DNA from 2 places in the Cryobacterium sp. TMB3-10 genome. Region 2 is predicted to be linked to the other one. Evidence: predicted binding sites of a transcription regulator. Region 2 holds the regulator's gene; the other holds the start of a gene.
The links. The regulator HrcA, encoded in region 2, represses chaperone genes, less so after heat shock. The targets are predictions, from matches to a motif close to TTNGCACTCGNNNNNNNCGAGTGCNAA.

Region 1: a site for HrcA is predicted at 3,331-3,357, ahead of groES (co-chaperone GroES). Genes of this name have one in related genera too.

The regions. Positions count from the first base shown of each region.
Region 1 covers NZ_SOGH01000012.1:1,029-7,208, forward strand. Annotated here, with positions in the region: gene tsaD (tRNA (adenosine(37)-N6)-threonylcarbamoyltransferase complex transferase subunit TsaD) at 1-168, shown strand, start outside; gene E3T22_RS04735 (DUF4190 domain-containing protein) at 343-768, shown strand; gene E3T22_RS04740 (DUF4190 domain-containing protein) at 869-1,534, shown strand; gene E3T22_RS04745 (hypothetical protein) at 1,571-2,071, shown strand; gene E3T22_RS04750 (SAM-dependent methyltransferase) at 2,100-3,287, opposite strand; gene groES (co-chaperone GroES) at 3,432-3,728, shown strand; gene rarD (EamA family transporter RarD) at 3,873-4,793, shown strand; gene E3T22_RS04765 (ABC transporter substrate-binding protein) at 4,964-6,180, shown strand, end outside.
Region 2 covers NZ_SOGH01000020.1:246,397-252,576, forward strand. Annotated here, with positions in the region: gene hemW (radical SAM family heme chaperone HemW) at 1-759, shown strand, start outside; gene E3T22_RS09255 (DUF4870 domain-containing protein) at 779-1,153, opposite strand; gene E3T22_RS09260 (DUF4870 domain-containing protein) at 1,263-1,664, opposite strand; gene hrcA (heat-inducible transcriptional repressor HrcA) at 1,867-2,886, shown strand; gene dnaJ (molecular chaperone DnaJ) at 2,946-4,052, shown strand; gene E3T22_RS09275 (16S rRNA (uracil(1498)-N(3))-methyltransferase) at 4,064-4,825, shown strand; gene E3T22_RS09280 (HIT domain-containing protein) at 4,845-5,207, shown strand; gene E3T22_RS09285 (PhoH family protein) at 5,272-6,180, shown strand, end outside.

The DNA of each region.
Region 1 (6,180 bases), on a different contig from region 2:
ACGGATGCGGCCGGTATCGCGCTGCGCATCCCGCCCCTGTCGCTCTGCACCGACAACGGCGCCATGATCGCGGCGCTCGGCGCGCAGCTGATCATGGCGGGGCGCGCGCCCTCCACCCTCGATTTCGGGGCGGACTCTACCCTCCCGGTGGGCCTCATCCAGGCCTGAAACCGCATCTCACCAAGAGTTTCTCGCGCGGACGCGATACTGTCATGGTGGGGGTTTTACGCAGAGCCAGCACGTTGACACCCCCACGGCGCGGGTGCCACTATGGCACCCATCGCACCCATCGCACCCAGTGCCCTTGCATTCCCTACGCTGCACCACGTGAAGGAGTCACCCATGACCGACCCGAACCAGCCCGCCGTGAACAAGCCGGACTCGAACGAGCCCACGCCGCCGCCGGCCTACTCCCCGCCCGCGCCGCCGGCCTACGGTGCAACCCCGGCCGCCCCGGCCTACGGCGCCGCACCCGCCGCCCCGCAGGCCTACGCACCGCAGGGCTACGGGCAGCCGGCCGCCGGCGATAAGTGGAACGTTCTCGCGATCATCTCCCTGGTCAGCGCGTTCATCGTGTCCCTCGCCGCCGTGATCTGCGGCCACATTGCGCTCAGCCAGATCAAGCGCACCGGCGAAAAGGGTCGCGGCCTCGCCATCGCCGGCCTCGTGCTCGGCTACGTCGGCCTGATCAGCGGACTCATCTTCCTCATCGTCACGATCGGCGTGATCATGGCGGGCATCAGCGAAGGCTCGTACACCACCTACTAGAAGGCTCGGCAGACCGCGCTCGCCGGCCACCCCGGCCGCCCGATCGGGCGGCCGGGCGGCCTGGATCAGACCAGGCGTTCACAGGAAAGGAATGACGATCATGACCGATCCGAACACACCACATCCCGAGGTTCCCCAGGTTCCGAGCGTGCCGCAGGTCCCCGACGTGCCGCAGGTGCCCGACTTCCCGCAGGACAGCATGGCCGGCGGCCCACCGGATCGCCAGAGCGGCCCCGCCGGCGATGCCGAATCCACCCCGTCGGGCGCCCAGCCGCCGCCGCCGGTTCCGCCGGTGAGTCCGGCCGGCCAGCCGACGCCGCCGCCCGCCTACGGCCCGCCCGCCCCGAGCGAGGGCACCCCGCCGCCCTACGGTTCGCCGCCGCCGGGCTACACCCCGCCGGGCTCCGGTTACGGCACCCCGCCGCCCTCTGGCGGCCCCGCCGCCGGCTACTACGCCGGCCAGCCCGGGATGCCGTCGGCCACCAAGCAGCCGATCCTGAGCATCCTGTCGATGATCGCCGGTGTCATCGGCATCCTCGGGTCCCCGGTTGCGTTCTTCCCGATTTTCGGTGGCATCCTCGCCATCATCTTGCCGGCCGCCGGCGTGGTCCTGGGTTTCATCGCCCGCAACAAGGAACCGAACGGCAAGGGCTTCTGGCTGACCGGGATCATCACAGGCTTCGTGGGTATCGCCCTGGCGCTGCTCAGCATTCTGCTCTGGGCGCTGGTGTTCGCGACCGTGCCGATGAACAATTACAACTACTAACCGCACAGCGAGTAGTCGAGAATCGAGTCCACACGCATGTCGCAGTCCGGGCAGCCCGAAACCCGGGCGGAGCGGGAGCAGTCAGTTCCGCCCGCCGGGACGCCGGCGTTGTCGCGCGCACAGGCGCGGGCTGCCGAGGCCAGGGCCGCTGAGCTGCGGGCACCCGCCGGGCGTTCGCCCGACCTGACCCGGCCGCCGGTCGCCGGCGAGCTCGCCTACGAGTCCACCATCACCGCGCCCACCGAGTGGGTGCCGTACGTGTACACCACCGCCGAGATCCAGACCCATGCGGCCCGCCGTGGTCTCGGCGTCGCTGCCGCGGTCTGCGGGGTGCTCGGGGTGCTGGCCGGCATATTCGTGATCTGGGGGGCGCCCCTGAGCATCGCCGCGGTCGTGCTCGCTCTGGTGGCCAGGTACGTGGAGCGCCGCTCCGGCGGCCTCTGGCTCCTCGGCCTGCTCAGCGGTCTGTTGGGCATCCTGATGGCGGTGCTGTGGTTCGTCGTGATCACCCGGATGCTGCCCGCCTACTTCGGCTGAGCCGAACCCGCGAGCCGGCTGACGCCGGTCAGACCCGTTCCACCAGCAGCGCCACCTTGTGCCCGGCCGCGCGGGTCACCACCAGGGTGGCCGATTCCGGGCCCTTGAGCTTCAACCGGGTGCGCAGGGTCGCCGGATCCACATCCACGCCGCGCTTCTTGATCTCCAGGGTGCCGATCTTCCGTTCAGCCAGCGCCAGCCGCAGCTTCTTCTCGTCGGTGGGCAGCACCTCGAGCACCCGGAACGCCGTGGCGAACGGGGTGCGGGTCAGCGTCGGGCTGGTCAGGTAGGCCAAGCCCTCGCTGAGCATCGACGCATCCATCGATCGGGCGAGGTCACCGATCAGCCGGGCGCGGATGATGGCGCCGTCGGGTTCGTACACGTAGTCGCCGAGCTCGCCGACAGCCACATCCTCGCTGTCGGCAGGCGCGGTCAGCTCCGCGACTCCGTCCTTGCTGAGCAGTAGCGCCGACCGGCGGATGCCCGGCCGCGCGAGCGCACCGAACCACAGCCCCATCTCCACCAGCTTGCCGTCCACCGACACCCACTGGGCCTCCGCGGTCTCGGGGATCTGGTCGCGGTCGTGGCCGGGACCGAGCTTGACGCCGACGGGCATCCGTTTGCTCAGGGCGTAGACGTCATCGAGGTTGGGGGAGTAGTCCTCTGACCGGGTGAGCCGGCTGGTGTTGCCGTGCCCGGCCGTGCGGCGGGCCGGGTCGAACCAGAGCGCGTCGAACTCGGTGGGGTCGATGTCGGCCGCGTCGGCGCAGCGCACTGAGGAGGTCGGGAAGGGGGCCAGGTTGAAGCTGGCGACCGTGGCGGTGACCTCGTCGACGTCGATCGCGGTCACCGTCAGCTCCATCGCGGCCATCGCCATGGCGTCGCCGCCGATGCCGCAGCCCACGTCGGCGACCCGGGTGAGGCCGGCCTCCACGAACCGGCCGGCGTGCAGGGCGGCGACCCGCAACCGGGTGGCCTGCTCCAGGCCGGCCTCGGTGAACAGCATCCGGCTGGCAAAGTCGCCGAACTTGCCCGTCGCCTTCGCCCGCAGCCGGGACTGGTAGAGCACCGCGTTGACCAGGGCGGGGGAGTGCCCGGCCTTGCGTAGGGCACTGACCGTGCGCACGACGTCGGCACCGGCCTCGTAGACGGGCAGGGAGTCCAGCAGGCGCAGGCCTTCGGGTGAGAGCAGCTCAACGAGCTCGGCGCGTTCCATCCCGCAAACCTATCAAGCCAAACCGGGCCGCACCCCGAGCACTCTGGCACTCACGTTGCGTGAGTGCCAGTTGCGCCCTAAACTCGACTTAGCACTCTCGCTGTGAGTCTGCTAACTACGTCTTAGCTAAGAAAGAGGTCAACCGTGTCGGTCTCCATCAAGCCGCTCGAAGATCGCATCGTCATCAAGCAGGTGGATGCAGAACAGACCACCGCTTCCGGACTTGTGATCCCGGACACCGCCAAAGAGAAGCCCCAGGAAGGCGAAGTTGTCGCCGTCGGCCCCGGCCGCATCGACGACAACGGCAACCGCATCCCGCTCGACGTCGCCGTCGGCGACAAGGTGATCTACTCCAAGTACGGTGGAACCGAAGTCAAGTTCGGTGGCGAGGACCTCCTCGTTCTGTCGGCTCGCGACGTTCTCGCGGTCGTCGTTCGCTAGTCACACCGCATATCGTTGAATCCCGGATGGCCTCGGCCATCCGGGATTTTTCGCGTCCAGAGGGGTAGCAACGTGCACGAGAATCCGACAGATCCCACCGGGGCCGCCGAGCCGACCGAGCCGGTGGATGCGGCCCGGAGCGGGATGCGCCCGGTCCGCAGTTCCGCGAGCACGGGCCTCATCTTCGCGATCTGCGCCTACGGCATGTGGGGATTCCTGCCGCTGTATTTCCTTTTCCTGGCCCCGACCGGAGCGTTCGAGATCGTGGCCTGGCGGGTGCTGTTCTCGCTGGTGTTCTGCGCGGTCCTGATCCTGGCCACCCGGGCCTGGCGGCCGCTCGTGGCCGCACTGCGTTCGCCGCGCATCGTGTGGACGATGGGGCTGGCCGGGGTGTTGATCTTCATCAACTGGCAGACCTTCATCCTCGGCACCCTGAGCGGCCGCGTCGTCGAAACGGCGCTGGGCTATTTCATCAACCCGATCATCACGGTGCTGCTGGGCGTCCTGGTGCTACACGAGAAGCTGCGCAGGGCCCAGTGGGCTGCCGTGGTGATCAGCTTCATCGCCGTGATCGTGCTCAGCGTCGGCTACGGCACCGTGCCCTGGATCTCCCTGATCCTGGCGTTCTCCTTCGGCTTCTACGGCCTGATCAAGAAGCGGGTCGGCGGTCACATCGACGCGCTCTCCGGGCTGACCCTGGAAACTCTCTGGCTCACGCCGATCGCGATCATCCAACTGGTCGTGGTCTCGCTGATCTCCGGCCTCACCTTCGGCACCGTCTCGACGGTGCACACCATCGCGCTGATCGGCACCGGTGTGCTCACCGCGGTGCCGCTGCTCTTCTTCGCGGCCGCGTCCCGGCGCCTGCCGTTGACCACGATGGGACTCGTGCAGTACCTCGCACCGGTGCTGCAATTCATCGCCGGCGTGGTCATCCTGCACGAGCCGATGCCGCCGGAACGGTGGCTCGGATTCGGGTTGGTCTGGCTCGCGCTGATCGTGCTGACCGTCGATATGGTGCGGGCGGGGCGGGCGCAGCGCCGGCCGGTTATCGACCCGATTTAGGGGCTCAGAGCCAAGCATCCTGATCAGGGGGCCGTTCGTAACGATTTGGTCGCGTTACACGGCTGTAACACGACCGCCTTGTTTGATGTCGTTCGGGTGAATACCTTTGCAGCACGGCAACGATCGTTTGCCGTGCTCTAACCTTCGATTCCCCTTACCCTAGGAGCAACATGAGCGTATTCGCGAAGGCCTCGGCCTCCCGCTCGGCCCGCGCCGTCGTCACCGGCGTCGCCATCTTCGGCGTCAGCGCCCTTCTGCTCACCGGATGCAGCACCGACGCAGCCGAGCCGGCCGCTTCGGACGCACCCGCGGCGGAAAGCACTGTCGCTGAGATCACCGCCGGCGACCGCGCCCTGGACCTGAAGGTCGGCACGATCCTCCCCCAGAGTGGTGGGCTCGCCTTCCTCGGCCCGCCCGAAGAAGCCGGTGTTCAGCTCGCCGTCGAGGAGATCAAAGCTGCCGGCCTGGGCATCGACATCGAAGCCATCCTCCGCGACTCGGGCGACACCACGACCGATACCGCCACCGTCTCCGTGACCGACCTGCTCTCGCAGGATGTCTCGGCGATCGTCGGTGCGGCGTCCTCGGGTGTCTCCAAGACCGTCATCGACCAGATCACCGGCGCCGGCGTCGTGCAGTTCTCGCCGGCCAACACCTCGGCCGACTTCACGGACTACGACGACAAGGGGCTCTTCTGGCGCACCGCTCCGTCCGACATCCTGCAGGGTGAAGTCCTGGGCAACCTGATCGCCGAAGACGGCAACAGCACCCTGGGCCTGATCGTGCTCAACGACGCCTACGGAACCGGCCTGGCCGAGTTCACCACCACGGCCTTCGAGGCTGCCGGCGGAGAGGTCGTCGCCAGCGCGAGCTTCAACGAGGGCGACGCCAACTTCTCGGCCCAGATCGCCGAAGTCACCGCGGCCAACCCCGACGCGATCGCTCTGATCACGTTCGACCAGGCCAAGGTCATCACCCCGGACCTCGTGGCGAGCGGCTTCCCCGGCGACAAGCTGTACTTCGTCGACGGCAACCTGGCCGACTACAGCGAGGACTTCGCTGCCGGCCTGATCGAGGGCTCGAAGGGCACGCTGCCCGGCCTGGACACCGCGACCCTCGGTGACTTCACCGGCCGTCTGCTCGAGATCGACCCGGCCCTGACCGACTTCAGCTACGCGGCTGAATCCTACGACGCCGTCATCCTGATCGCCCTGGCTGCGTACGCAGCCAACGACGTGTCGGGTGAGTCGATCGCCAAGTACCTCCAGCAGGTATCCGGTGGCTCCGGTGAGGGCGAGAAGGTCACCGACTTCGCGTCGGGCGCCGCGCTCCTCGCCGAGGGCAAGCAGATCGACTACGACGGTTACTCCGGCACGATCACGTTCGA
Region 2 (6,180 bases):
TCCGCGGTACCGCGGGTCCTGGCCACCCTCGAGAGAACGCATGATCCCGAACGGGTCCCGCTCGTGGTGGCCTGGGCGCGCGAGGCGGGCCTGGACGTGAGTCTCGACCTGATCTACGGCACACCGGGGGAGACCATCGAGGATTGGCGGGCCAGCCTGGACGCGGCCATCGGCCAGCAGCCCGACCACATCAGCGCCTATTCGCTCATCGTCGAGGACGGTACCAAGCTGGCCAGGCAGATCCGCCGGGGCGAGCTCGTCCAGCCCGACGAAGACCTGCAGGCCGACTTCTACGAACTCGCGGATGCGCGTCTGGCCGAGGCCGGTTACGGCTGGTACGAGGTCAGCAACTGGTCACGGGGAACCGAACACCGGTCCCGGCACAACCTGTCCTACTGGCGCAGCGCCGACTGGTGGGGCATTGGCCCCGGCGCGCACAGCCACGTGGGTGGGGTGCGTTGGTGGAACGTCAAGCATCCGGCGGCGTACGCCGACCGCATTCTGGCCGGCCACTCACCGGCCGCCGGACGGGAAACCCTGGACGAGGCCACCCGCGAAACCGAACGGGTGCTGCTGCTCACGCGCATCCGTGAGGGAATCCCGGTGGCGACGTTGTCGGCGCTCGGCCGCCGAGAGGTCGCCGGTCTGATCGCCGACGAGCTCATCGACGCTCGCGCGGCCATCGGCGGCAACATCGAACTGACCCTCACCGGTCGGCTGCTCGCCGACGCCGTGGTGCGCCGACTGCTTACCGACTAGTGAGGCCCGGTTCTTACGATCAGCTGACGAACTTGATCGTCAGCGGGTAGGTGTACCACTCGCCCTTGTTCGCGGCGATCGCGGCCATGATGCTGAAGACGATGCTGAGGATCCAGGCGGCGGCCAGGATCAGGAAGCCGACGAGGATGACGGTGAGAATCGATCCGACCAGGTAGGCGATGGCCAGGGTGATCTGGAAGTTCAGGGCCGTCGCGGCGTGTGCGCGGATGAACGGACCGCGGTCCTTGAGCACGATGTAACCGATCAGGGCGGGCAGGAAGCCGAAGAGGATTCCGCCGATGTGGATCAGGGTCGCCCACAGCTTCTCGTCGGCCGGGCTCAGCTGGCTGGGTGCCTGGTACGGGTTGGCGGGGGGAGGCGTTGCCTCAGACATTAAATCTCCTTCGTGGGCGCTCGGGGGAGCGAGGATGGTGCTGGTCGAGCTGTCACCAGAATAGCGCCGGTCTCGGGCGCCCGCAGTGAGAAAACTAGCTGATCGGGCGCTAGTTGATCAGGCGCAGAGCGAACGGGTAGCGATACGGGCGGCCGTCTCGGGCGCTGACAAAACCGAGTACCGAGAAGATCGCGCCGATCAGCCAGAGCACCCAGGTGAGCGAGCCGAGCCCGGCCAGCAGGCCGAAGGTGAGAAGTGCCAGGACGGTGCTGAGCACGCTGATGGCGAGATAGCCGATCAACAGCGTGATCTGGAAGTTGAGCGCCTCCTTGGCCTCGCCGGCGGTGAATCGCCCGCGCTCCTTGAAGACCAGCCAGATGATCAGGGCCGGCAGGAACGAGAGGATGCCGCCCAGGTGCGCCAGGGACGCCCACAGCTTGTCCTGCTCCGGAGTCAGCGCAGCAGCGGTGCCCGACCCTGTCGGTTGTCCAGGCCCATTGGGATAGCTCATGACGATGCCCTTCGACGTGCAAGTGGATTCAGCGATGGAGAACAGCGGTGGATACCGCCACGGAGATACGTGTGCCACCACGGTACTGCGCGAATTCGTCCGTGAGCAACGGGTATCCCAGACGCCCGCGTTATGATTGGCAGTCATACGAAGAGAGTGCCAGCCGTCGGCGGCACAAACGGGAGAGGGAGGCGAGCGTCCAGTGGTATCAGACCGCAGCCTCGAAGTCCTTCGGGTCATCGTGCAGGACTACGTGGCCTCCCGCGAACCGGTCGGGTCCAAGTCGATCGTCGACCGGCACGCTTTCGGCGTCTCGGCCGCCACGATCCGCAATGACATGGCCCTGCTCGAAGAGGAAGAACTCATCGTCGCGCCGCACACGTCGTCTGGTCGCATCCCCACCGACAAGGGCTACCGACTGTTCGTGGATCACCTGGCCGACCTGCGTCCACTCACGGGCGTCCAACGGCAGGCCATCGAGGTCTTCCTCGGCCAGTCCGCCGATCTCGACGAAGTCCTCGCCCGCAGTGTCCGCCTGCTCTCCCAGCTCACCCACCAGGTGGCCCTGGTGCAATACCCCTCGTTGTCGCGGGCCACGGTGCGCCACATCGAGCTCGTGCCGCTCAGCGACACCCGGGTGCTCTCGGTGCTGATCACCGACTCCGGCAGGGTGGAGCAACGGGTCGTTGAACTGCCGCGCCCGATCGAGGAAGCCGCCCTGGCTGAGCTGCGCTCCAGGCTGAACGCCGTCGTCGGCGGCCTCGGCATGGCGGCCGCCGCCACGGCCCTGAGCGGCCCGACCGGTCTGGGATCGCCGGAGCAGACCGAGCTCGTCGATCTCATCACCGGCACCCTGCGCGATCAGGTCGGAGCGAACCGGCAGGACCGCCTGGTCATGGCCGGAGCCGCGAACCTCGTGCGCACCGAGGAAGACTTCACCGGGAGCATCTATCCGGTTCTCGAGGCCATCGAGGAGCAGGTGGTGCTGTTGCGCCTGTTCGGCGAAATGGCCACAGACCAGCACGGCGTGTCGGTGAGCATCGGCCGGGAGAACGCACCGTTCGGGCTCGGCGAGACCTCCGTGCTCACCAGCGGCTATACATCCCGCGGCGACGCCGCCCGCCTGGGTGTGCTCGGCCCGACCCGGATGGACTACTCCAACAACATGGCGGCCGTGCGCGCCGTCGCCCGGTACCTCTCCCGACTGCTCGGCGAGAACTAGCCGCCCCACACCTATCTCGACCCGACTTCCCCACCCCAGAACCCCAAGGAGAGCCAGCTTTGGCTGACCACTACGAAGCACTCGGCGTCGCCCGCGACGCCAGCACCGACGAAATCAAGAAGGCGTACCGCAAGCTCGCCCGCCAGCTGCACCCCGACGTGAACCCCGGCGCCGAGGCGTCAGAACGGTTCAAGACCGTCACGCACGCGTACGACGTCCTCAGCGACCCCAAGCAGCGCCAGAACTACGACCGCGGCGGCTCCGGCAACGGCCAGGGCGGCGGCTTCGACGCCGGCAACTTCGGCGACATCTTCGAGACCTTCTTCGGCGGTGGCGGCGGCGGCAGCCGTGGTCCCCGTTCCCGGCGTGAACGCGGCCAGGATGCCCTCATCCGCGTCGAACTCGACCTGGACGAGGTCATCTTCGGCACCCACCGCGACATCGAGGTGGACACGGCGATCGTCTGTGCCACCTGTTCGGGCACCTGCTGCCAGCCGGGTACCTCCCCGGTCACCTGCGACATCTGCCACGGCACCGGCAGCATCCAGCGCGCCGTGCGTTCGCTGCTCGGCAATGTGATGACCTCCAGCCCCTGCGGCTCCTGCCGCGGCTACGGAACCATCATCGCCACCCCGTGCGTCACCTGCCAGGGCCAGGGCCGCGTGCGTGCCCGCCGCACCGTGCCGGTCGACATCCCCGCCGGCGTGGACACGGGCCTGCGCCTGCAGATGCCCGGCAGCGGCGAGGCCGGGCCGGCCGGTGGCCCGAACGGTGACCTGTACCTGGAGATGAAGGTGCGCCACCACGACGTCTTCAGCCGCGACGGTGACGACCTGCTCTGCACCCTCGAGGTGCCGATGACCGACGCGATCCTCGGAGCGACGGCCACGGTGAAGGCCCTCGACGGTGACATCGAAGTGGAACTGCGCCCCGGCGTACAGGCCGGCGAGATCCTCACGGTCAAGGACCGCGGCGTCACGAGGCTCCGCGGCAACGGCCGCGGCGACCTGCGGGTCGGCGTGCAGGTGCTCACCCCCACCAAGCTCGACCACAAGGAGCGGGAACTGATCGAGGCCTTCGCCGCCAGGCACAAGGTTCCGGCGCCCGCCCTCAGCCAGTTCCAGCAGGGCCTGTTCGCGAAGCTCCGCGACAGGTTCCTCGGCTAGGACCACGTTCGATGGCGCACTTCTTCCTGTCAGAGACCCTCGGCGCCTCCGCCGACGGCTCGCCAACCGCGGACCCCGCGGTCGGGGCCACGGTGAGCATTACCGGGGCCGAGGCCAAGCACGCCGTCACCGTCAGCCGGGTGCGCCCCGGCGAGACCCTGCTGCTCGGTAACGGCGCCGGCCTGGTGCTCGGCGTCACGGTCCTGTCGGCCGCGCCGGCCGAGCTCACGGCGAGGGTGGACACCGTGACTCGGACGCCGCCGGCCGTGCCGCGCATCCTGCTCGTACAGGCCCTGGCCAAGGGTGACCGCGACGAACTCGCCGTGCAGGCCGCCACCGAACTCGGCGTCGACGGGGTCATCCCGTGGGCCGCCGCCCGGTCGGTGGCCCGCTGGGAGGGCGTCAAGATCGCCAAGGGGCAGGCGCGCTGGTCCGCCATCGTGCGGGAGGCCAGCAAGCAGTCCATCCGGCCGTGGCTGCCCGACGTGCTGCCGCTGACCAGTACCAAGCAGCTGGCCCAGCTCGCTGGGACCAGCCGGATGCTGTTGCTCGAGCCGACCGCCGAGCTCAGATTGACCGCGATCGCCGTGCCCACCGACGACCGGGATATCGTGCTCGTCGTCGGGCCGGAGGGCGGCATCGCCCCGAGTGAACTGGACATCCTCGAGCAGGCCGGCGCCAGCCGGGTGCGCCTGGGCGATACCGTGCTGCGCACCTCGACGGCCGGCCCCGCCGCGGTCGCCATCCTGAACGCAACCCTCGGGCGCTGGTAGGAGCGCTTAAGATAGAACCATGGCTTCCTCCGGTGCAGAACCCACGATCTTCAGCCGCATTACCGCGCGCGAAATTCCCGCGACCATCGTCGCGGAAACCGATGACATCATCGCGTTCAACGACATCGCCCCGCAGGCGCCCGTGCACGTCGTGGTGACCACGAAGTCGCAGCAGTACCGCAACGTCGGTGAACTCGCCGCGGGGGACCCGGCGCTGTTGGCCGAGCTGATCGCCGTGGCCGGCAGGGTGGCCGACGAACACTGCGCCGGCGAGTACCGCCTGGTCTTCAACACCGGAGCCTCGGCCGGTCAAACCGTCTTCCACGTGCACGCGCACGTCCTCGGTGGCGCTCTTGAGGAGGGCACGCTTGCTGCCCTCTGACGCCGAAACTCCCGACGGCGGTGCGCTCGACGTGGTGCGCAAGCTCCTGGTGGACGGCGTCGCCATGGTGCGCCTGCTCGGCCCGCAGGACCGGTTCCTCAGCACCATCGAGAAGGAATACCCCGACGTCGTCGTGCACGTGCGCGGCAACGAGGTCACCCTCACCGGCGCGGCGGTCTCCGTCGAGGCCGTGGTGCGGTTGATCGAGGAGCTCCAGCTGCTGCTCCGCACCGGCGCCGACCTCGGCGAGGCCGAGGTGAGCACCTCCGCCAGGATGCTCGGGGCCGACGCGACCTCTAGCCCCTCCACGGTGCTCGGGCAGGCCATCCTCACCTCGCGTGGCCTCACCGTGCGGCCCAAGACCCTCGGGCAGAGCGACTACGTCAACGCGATCGACGAGAACGCCATCGTCTTCGGCATCGGCCCGGCCGGCACCGGCAAGACCTACCTCGCCATGGCCAAGGCCGTGCAGGCCCTGCAGCGCAAGGAGGTCGACCGGATCATCCTCACCCGGCCGGCCGTCGAAGCCGGCGAACGGCTCGGCTTCCTTCCCGGCACCTTGACCGACAAGATCGACCCGTACCTGCGACCGCTCTACGACGCCCTGTTCGAGATGATGGACCCCGAGCTGGTGCCCAAGCTCCTCGCGGCCGGCACCATCGAGGTGGCCCCACTGGCCTACATGCGCGGCCGCACCCTCAACTCGGCGTTCATCGTGCTCGACGAAGCGCAGAACACCACCCCGGAGCAGATGAAGATGTTCCTCACCCGCCTCGGCTTCGGCTCCCAGATGGTGGTCACCGGCGACATCACCCAGGTAGACCTGCCCGCCGGCGCCAGCGGCCTCCGCCTGGTCACCAAGGTCCTCGACGGCATCGACGACATCGCCTTCGTGCGCCTGACCAGCGCCGACGTCGTGCGCCACAGCCTCGTCGGCCGCATCGTCGACGCCTACACCGAATACGACGCGCAG